One region of the Bradyrhizobium sp. UFLA05-108 genome, then DNA from elsewhere that is predicted to be linked to it. Evidence: predicted binding sites of a transcription regulator. Region 1 holds the regulator's gene; the other holds the start of a gene.

Region 1 (4,392 bases):
CGACGCGGGAATTGACGGTGCGCGTCCAGATCCAGCGATTGTCGTAGCGGACGTTGTCGGCGAAGGCGAGCTCGGTGCCTGGCAGGAGGCAGACGGCAACCGAGAGATCACGCTCCGACGCAAATCCACGCGTCGAGGTGCCGCGGAAGGTTGTCGTGACGATCGTCTCGCCGACTTGAGCGGGGCGGGTCGCAACGGCATGTAGGCTGTAGTCACACATCGGAGTGCTCCTCATGCGAGATAGCAGGTCCGCGCCCCCCCGGAGGCGCAGGCCTCTACCAGAGTTGGAAGCCTACGAGTGTATCGCGTTTGTGGGCAAATCTGCGGCCCGTCTGCGCATCGCCCGATCACATTATCTTTCCCGGCAAACGAGGAACAAAGCCTCTCGCCGAGACTCTATCTTGGTTCACATCATTCACTCACGCGAGCTTCCATCAGCGCCGGCAGCGGAGTACCCTGAAGAGGGCCAGCTCGCCTGCGGCGCAGGTGCGATCGCATTGTTGGAATTGCGGAATGGCGCGCTGGTTGCCGCCGCGTGCTCTGCCTTTCGGGCGGCGTGGCCTTTCGGGCGGCGTGGTGTTGCGCTGCATCGCTCGCAGGTGCCGATCCCGCGATCAAGGCTGCCGAGATCACGCCTAAAATCACCTGCCGCATGGGTTTTGTCCTCTGCAGCCCGCACAGCGCATTCGCGCCTGCCATGCTTGAGGATTAGCTCTGTGCAGGTGTAGGGATAATCACAGTGGAAGCGACAACGCTATTTTGCTGGAGCGGACGATCCGTCCGCCCGTATCGCCGTGCGATGGCTGGCAATCTGCCGGGCAATCGGTACTTTCTGCTGGGCAATCAGTACTTCCGATACAGCCCGATCAGCTTGCCCTGAATCTTCACCCGGTTCGGCGGCAGGATGCGCACCTCATAGGCGGTGTTGGCGGGCTCCAGCGCGATCGACGCGCCGCGCCGGCGGAAACGCTTGAGCGTCGCTTCCTCGTCGTCGATCAGCGCCACCACGATGTCGCCGGTGTCAGCGGTCTCGTTGCGCTGGATCAGCGCCATGTCGCCATCCAGGATGCCGGCATCGACCATCGAATCGCCGCGCACTTCGAGCGCATAGTGCTCGCCCGAGCCGAGCATGTCCGGAGGCACGCTGATGGTGTGGCTGCGGGTCTGCAACGCCTCGATCGGCGTGCCGGCCGCGATCCGTCCCATCACGGGCACGGCGACCGGACGCTCGCCGTCGTCGACAGACGCGCTGGCGCTCCGCACCTTGCCGAGATTGCCTTCGATGACGCTCGGCGTGAAGCCGCGGCGGCCGGCGCCTGCGGCTTGAAGCTCGGGCAGCTTGATGACCTCGATGGCGCGCGCGCGGTTAGGCAGGCGACGGATGAAGCCGCGCTCTTCCAGCGCGGTGATCAGGCGGTGAATGCCGGACTTCGAGCGCAGATCGAGCGCGTCCTTCATCTCATCGAAGGAGGGCGGCACACCGCTTTCCTTGAGGCGCTCACTGATGAACCGCAGAAGCTCGTATTGTTTGCGCGTTAACATCTCGACCAAATCCCCCGGTTGATGTCGTTCGATTCCGAGACGCCAGATTCAGCAGAAGCCGCTAGATGCTCGAAACAAATCATGAACGGACACTATATGTTCGATATGTGTTCCGCAACCACTTAATTTTGTGTGAACGCGGCGAAGTTCGCATCACGCGCGAATCAGATTGCACTCACAAGGGCAGCCGCAACACCTCGCAAGGCGTGCCTGCTTCGGCCTTTGGCGCGAACGGCGCGCGCACGAGAAGTGCTTGTGCGGTAGCAAGATTCGCAAGCAGCGAGGAGTCCTGGTGGTTGACGGGAACGGCCACCAGCGTGCCGTCCTCGCGCTCCTCGAGCCGTGCGCGCAAATAGTCCTCGCGGACGTCGTTGGGCCCGACGTCGCGCCCGAGCACGGCGCGCTCGCGGCGGTGATGAACGCGCGAGCGGCCAGCAAGCGCGCGAATCAACGGCACCATGAACAGGAAGCCGCAGACATAGGACGAGACCGGATTGCCGGGCAGGCCGATCACCCGCATCGCGCCGAGATGGCCGTGCATCATCGGCTTGCCCGGCCGCATCGCGATCTTCCAGAACGCCATCTCGAAGCCTTCGGCCTGGAGCGCTGGCCTGACCAGATCGTGGTCGCCGACCGACGCACCGCCGGTCGTGATGAGGATGTCGGCGCCGCTCTCGCGGGCCCGGCGGATCCCGGCGGTGGTCGCCGCAACCGTATCGGCGGCAATGCCGAGATCGACCGTTTCGGCGCCCTCGGCCCGCGCCAGCGCGTGCAGGGCGTAGCCGTTGGAGAAGACGATCTGGCCCGCGCCGGGCGTTGCGCCCGGCATCACCAACTCGTCGCCGGTCGCGAGAATCGCGACCCTCGGCCGGCGACGCACGGCAAGCTCCGGATGGTTCATGCCGGCGGCCAGTGAGAGGTCGCGTTCGGTGAGTCTGGCTCCCTGTCGCAGGAGCACGTCGCCCTCGAAGAAATCGACGCCAGCAGGACGGATGTGCCGTCCAGCGATCGCGGCCTCCTTGATCGTGACGCGCCTGCCGTTTGCGACCGTGTCCTCCTGGATTACCACCGCGTCCGCGCCATCGGGCACCACGCCGCCAGTGAAGATCCGCACGGCCTGGCCCGCGCCAACCGCTCCCGCAAATGGCCGGCCGGCCGCGACCTCGCCGATCACGGTGAGCTCTGCGTCCACCGTCGCCGCGTCGGCGGCGCGCACCGCATAGCCATCCATCGCCGACATCGCCTGCGGCGGCTGCGTACGCCGCGCGGCGACATCGCGCGCCAGCACGCGATGGTAGGCCGCATCCAGCGCAACCATCTCCTCGGCCACCGGCTCTACGCCGGCAAGCACTGCGGCAAGCGCGTCGGACACCGGCATCAGGGCCACGGGCAAACTCCTGCTGAGCAAATCGAAGGACAGGTCGCGTTGCGTTCTAGCCGAGTGCAGGCTTCGAGGCAAAAGGGGGCGATCACGAAGGCGGAGATGAATTGTCCCTCCAGCACCGGAACGGCAGGGATGCCCTTTAGGACAATATCGCGCCTTTCCGCTTCCAGCTCAGAATTGCCGCGCGCCATCGCACGCAGGTGCGTCAGGAGACATCCGGGAGAACCCTGATGGCAGAGACTTCAAAGCTATCGGTTGAGAAAGCGCTCGAGAAGCTGCGCGGCGATGAGCCGCCGAAATCGAAGAGCGCAAAGCTGGACGAGGAGATCGAGGCGCTCAAGGAGAAGACGAGCCGCATGCGCGCGCAACGGCAGCGTCTCGATCGGCCTCAACCCAAGCGCAGTTGAATGCGCCTAGCGTGGACGCCGCGCGATCGTCTCGATGACGAGAAGGACCGGGATGACGGTGGCCAAGCATGCCACGGCGACAACCAGGCTCACGGCTAGCATCAGGTGGCTCCCGTTTCATTGTCCGGATCGACGTCGGGCGCCTTCAGGCTGTGATCCATCTCGGGCAGGGGGTCGCCCTGCGATTTGAGATCCGCCGCCTTGCTGACCAGCTTCGCGGACAGCTGCGAATTCGACGTTGACTTGGCGAACTTGAGAAGGATCGAGGCTTGCTTGTTGAAGTAAGACTTGCCCAACACGATCACGCATCCGTTGTAGAAAATCCCAACGGACATACGACTCCCGACGCGTTGATCCGTTCCGGGAACTCTGTCTAAAAATGCACAGAGTGAGTTGGTTCCACAATTTGCTGAAAAAGTTCCCCGTGATGGCCGGAACCGAACGCTGAGCGACCGCAGCAATGGGTGCTTAGAATCCCAGCGCCTTCAGCGCCTCGCCGACGTCGTGAGGCGACGTGACGTGAACCGCGGTCAGCCCTCGTGCCCGCGCGCCTTCGATGTTTTCGGAGAGATCGTCGAAGAACACGATTCGCCTCGCCGGCACGCCGATCGCGGCGACGACATGGTCGAAGGCTTCCGCATCGGGTTTGCGCAGGCCGATGCTGGAGGACAGGTACATCTCGCGGAAATGGCCGAGCACGTCGGCATACTCCTTCGAGAAATAGTCCACATGCGGCCGGTTGGTGTTGGAGAAGGCGTAGAGCGGCACGTGTTGTGCGGCGCGCGGCAGCAGGTTTGCGATGTCGGGCATCTCGCCCGCGAAGATCGCGTTCCACCCCTCCAGGAACTGCGCGTCGGAGATTTCGATCCCGAGCGAGCGGCGCAGCGAGTCGAAATAGACCTCGTCGCTGATCTTGCCCATCTCGTGCAGCCGATAGGCCTCATCGCGGACATAGCGCGTCACGATCGATTGCGGTTCGCAGCCGGCATGTCCCGCCCAGCAGGCGATCGCCTTGGAGAAATCGATGTCGAGCACGACGCGACCGAGGTCGAACAGGAG
Region 2 (4,392 bases), on a different contig from region 1:
GCTGGCAGCATCCGCAAGCTTGCCGGCCTCGCGGACCTGGGCGCCGATGCCCCGCGCGGACTGGGTGAATTTGTCGGCCGCGGTGGCAAAGGTGGTGGCGGTCGATTGCGCGGCGCTGCTGCGCCCCGTGAGCGCATCGGTGCGTTCGCGGATCGTCGCGAGCGTGTTGGCGGTCGCTTCCGCCCCGCCGGCGACCGATTGGGCGGCGCGCTCGAGCTGGCGGATCATCGCGCCGAGCTCGAGTTCCAGAAGCTCAAGAATTTCCTTGGCCGAATCGCCTTCCGGCGCAGCAACGGGCTCGGCCACGGCCTGGGTCACCTGCGGCGCTGCCGCGGCCTGTTCCGGCAGACGCTTCCGAAGGAATCCGAAGGCCATCAGGTTGCTCTTGTCGGGGGACGGGATGTGGATATTTTCACATCCCGAAATGAAGTCAGGGTTAACAGGTGCCTGATGGCGCGGCATCTGGCCCTACGATGCTACCTTCAAGTATACTCTTTCATTCCAGGGGGCTCGCGGCCTATAAGGCCCGCGCTTCGATCCCTTACATTGCCCCTGACCTTGGCTGACGATTCCTCGAGAGACCACGCATGGCCGGACATTCCCAATTCAAGAACATCATGCACCGCAAGGGGCGGCAGGATGCGCAGAAGTCGAAGCTCTTCGGCAAGCTCGCTCGCGAAATCACCGTCGCGGCCAAGCTCGGCACGCCGGATCCCAACATGAATCCGCGCCTGCGCGCGGCCGTGATCGCGGCGCGCCAGGAGAACATGCCGAAGGACAATATCGAACGCGCCATCAAGAAGGCGCTCGGCAGCGACGGCGAGAACTATGACGAGATCCGCTACGAGGGCTATGGCCCCGGCGGCGTCGCCGTCATCGTCGAGGCGCTGACCGACAACCGCAATCGCGCGGCCTCCGACATCCGCTCCTTCTTCACCAAATCCGGCGGAAATCTCGGCGAAACCGGCTCGGTGTCCTTCATGTTCGACCGCACCGGCATCATCGAATATGACCGCAGCGTCGCGTCAGATGACGCGGTGCTCGATGCCGCGATCGAGGCCGGCGCCGACGACGTGATCTCGAGCGAGAACGGCCACGAGATCTACGCCTCGACCGAAAGCTACCGCGATGTGGCCAAGGCGCTCGAGGCGAAGTTCGGCGAGCCGCGCAAGGCCGCGTTGATCTGGAAGCCGCAGAACACGGTCGCCGTCGATGACGAGACCGGCGAGAAGCTGCTCAAGTTGATGGACCTGCTCAACGAGCACGACGACGTCCAGAACGTCTACGCCAATTTCGAGGTGTCGGACGCGCTGATCGCGAAGATGGGCGGCTGAGGTCGTCTCGTGTCCCGGACGCGACGCGGCGTGAAACGCTGCGGCGCAGAGCCGGGACCCACGCTTCCCGTGCCGATGAGGGATGGGCCGCGGTTCAGCAGCGCATCACTGCGTGCTGCGCTGCGCCCGGGGCACGAGAGCTTAGTTCCCCTGTTACTTCCGTTCCGTTTCTGTTTCCCTCCCTCCGGCCAGCCGCTATCACTGGCCCATGACCGCGCCCCCGATTCGCCAGCCCGTCCGAATCATCGGCATCGACCCCGGCCTGCGCCGCACCGGCTGGGGCGTGATCGAGGCCGAGGGCAATCGCCTCGTCTATGTCGCCTGCGGCTCGGTGGAACCGCCGGACGGGCTACCGCTGTCGAGCCGGCTGCTCGCGATCCACGAGGGGCTCGCTGCCGTGCTCTCCAACCACAAGCCGATGGAAGCCGCGGTCGAGCAGACTTTCGTCAACAAGGACGGCGTCGCGACGCTGAAGCTCGGCCAGGCCCGCGGCGTTGCCATGCTGGCGCCCGCGATGTTCGGCATCACGGTGGCCGAATACGCGCCCAACCAGGTCAAGAAGACCGTGGTCGGCGCCGGTCATGCCGACAAGAACCAGATCGCGGTGATGCTGAAGATCCTGCTGCCCAAGGCCGAGCCGCCGTCGGCGGACGCCGCCGACGCCCTCGCCATCGCCATTACCCACGCCCATCACCGGCAGAGTGCCGCCCTGCGCTTGAAGGTGGTCGGGTTATGATCGGCAAGCTCAAGGGCCTGATCGATTCCTACGGCGAGGATTTCGTTATCCTTGACGTCGGCGGCGTCGGCTACCAGGTGCATTGCTCGACGCGCACGCTGCAGCATCTGCCCTCGCCCGGCGAAGCCGCCGTGCTCTCGATCGAAACTTACGTCCGCGAGGATCAGATCAAACTGTTCGGCTTCCGCTCCGACCAGGAGCGCGAATGGTTTCGCCTGCTCCAGACCGTGCAGGGCGTCGGTGCCAAGGTTGCTCTCGCCGTGCTCGGCACGCTGTCGCCGGCTGACCTCGCGAACGCGATCGCGCTGCGCGACAAGGCCGCGGTGTCGCGCACGCCCGGCGTCGGTCCCAAGGTCGCCGAGCGCATCGTCACCGAATTGAAGGACAAGGCGCCGGCATTCGCCAATGTCGATCCGCACGTCGTGCACCTCGCCGGCGCCGTCGACGACCAGCGCGCCCCGCGACCCGTCGCGGACGCGATCTCCGCGCTGGTCAATCTCGGCTACGGCCAGCCGCAGGCGGCAGCCGCCATTGCCACGGCGTCACGCAATGCCGGCGAGAATGCGGAAACCGCGCAGCTCATTCGCCTGGGTCTGAAAGAATTGTCAAAATAGACTATCCTGCGCGGCCGTTGACTGACGAAGGAATGTATTTCCCACCATGCTGAGCAATAAAGACAAGGAACTCATTGCCGCCGCGACCAAGGCGATCAGCCAGCGCTATCGCAACAAATGGCAGGAGGTGGGGGCTGCGATGCGCACCCGCGATGGCCGCATCGTCACGGGCGTGAACATCGACGCCTATATCGGCCGCAACGCGGTCTGCGCGGAGGCGATCGCGATCGGACGCGCCATTACGGAGACGGGCGATCACGGCATCGAGACCATCGTCGCGGTGCGTCATCCGAAGCCAGGCGAACCCGGCGATATCGCCGTCGTCTCGCCCTGCGGCATCTGCCGCGAGTTGATCCATGACTATGACGCCAAGGCGCGGGTCATCGTTCCCGACAACGGCCGCGAGCCGAAGGTTGCGAGCATCGGCGAGCTGTTGCCGAACAAGTACCGGCGAGGCAACGAGTGAACACGCCCTCCCGCATCGTCACGCCCGAGCGCCGCAGCGACGATGTCGGCGACACGGCGCTGCGTCCGCAGTCGCTCACCGAGTTCGTCGGCCAGCAGCAGGCGCGCAAGAACCTCTCCATCTTCATCGAGGCTGCGCGCAAGCGCGGCGAGGCGCTGGATCACGTGTTGTTCGTGGGGCCCCCCGGCCTCGGCAAAACCACGCTGGCGCAGATCGTGGCGCGCGAGCTCGGCGTCGGCTTTCGCGCCACATCGGGCCCCGTGATCGCCAAGGCCGGCGATCTCGCCGCGCTTCTGACCAATCTGGAAGAACGCGACGTGCTCTTCATCGACGAGATCCATCGCCTGAGCCCCGCAGTGGAAGAGGTGCTCTATCCCGCGATGGAGGATTTCCAGCTCGACCTCATCATCGGCGAGGGCCCGGCGGCGCGCTCGGTCAAGATCGAGCTCGCAAAGTTCACCCTCGTCGGCGCGACGACGCGTGCCGGCCTTCTCACCAATCCGCTGCGCGATCGTTTCGGCATTCCGATCCGGCTGAACTTCTATACGGTCGAGGAGCTGGAAGGTATCGTCAGCCGCGGTGCGCGCGTGCTCAATGTCGGCATGAGCCCGGATGGCGCCAACGAGATCGCGCGCCGCGCCCGCGGCACGCCGCGCATCGCCGGCCGGCTGCTCAGGCGGGTGCGCGATTTCGCTTCGGCTGCGAACGCCGATACCATTGATCGCGAGATCGCCGACCATGCGCTGAGCGCGCTCGAGGTCGATGCCGCGGGCCTGGACGCCATGGACCGGCGCTACCTCTCGACGATCGCGCTGAACTATGGCGGCGGCCCGGTCGGCGTCGAGACCATGGCGGCCGCGCTGTCCGAGCCGCGCGACGCGATCGAGGACATCATCGAGCCCTATCTGATCCAGTGCGGCTATCTCCAGCGCACCCCGCGCGGCCGTCTCCTCACCACGCACGCCTTCCGCCATCTCGGCCTTGCTGAGCCCTCGCGCGATACGGCACAGTTCGGCTTGTTCGGCACGGACGAGAGCGACGACTAGAGCGACGTTGAACCCACCTGTTTTGTGCTCCCACTAATGCGGACCCGCGGCGATCGGGGGCGCCGTTACTGCACATTGGCTGGAGTGGGAAGAATGGGGCTGAGTGAGCACGCAACACTGCTTGAAACCATCGCGTCCGCACCGCAACTGCGGACGCCTGACGAGACTGAAGCGCTTCTCGATCCGATGCCGCTGG

Evidence for each region. Region 1 encodes LexA, which represses DNA repair genes until DNA is damaged. Its sites were predicted from a motif close to TGTTCNNNNTGTGTTCNG; they were not measured.
Region 2: a site for LexA is predicted at 1,495-1,512, ahead of ruvC (crossover junction endodeoxyribonuclease RuvC). Genes of this name have one in related genera too.

Annotation. Positions count from the first base shown of each region.
Region 1 is NZ_JBANAZ010000020.1:65,266-69,657, forward strand. It holds gene SO140_RS16830 (hypothetical protein) at 1-220, opposite strand, end outside; gene lexA (transcriptional repressor LexA) at 844-1,542, opposite strand; gene SO140_RS16840 (molybdopterin molybdotransferase MoeA) at 1,718-2,929, opposite strand; gene SO140_RS16845 (hypothetical protein) at 3,157-3,333, shown strand; gene SO140_RS16850 (hypothetical protein) at 3,435-3,668, opposite strand; gene SO140_RS16855 (HAD-IA family hydrolase) at 3,802-4,392, opposite strand, start outside.
Region 2 is NZ_JBANAZ010000007.1:148,543-152,934, reverse strand. It holds gene SO140_RS07565 (methyl-accepting chemotaxis protein) at 1-375, opposite strand, end outside; gene SO140_RS07560 (YebC/PmpR family DNA-binding transcriptional regulator) at 588-1,334, shown strand; gene ruvC (crossover junction endodeoxyribonuclease RuvC) at 1,543-2,070, shown strand; gene ruvA (Holliday junction branch migration protein RuvA) at 2,067-2,684, shown strand; gene SO140_RS07545 (cytidine deaminase) at 2,731-3,150, shown strand; gene ruvB (Holliday junction branch migration DNA helicase RuvB) at 3,147-4,196, shown strand; gene SO140_RS07535 (DUF6869 domain-containing protein) at 4,290-4,392, shown strand, end outside.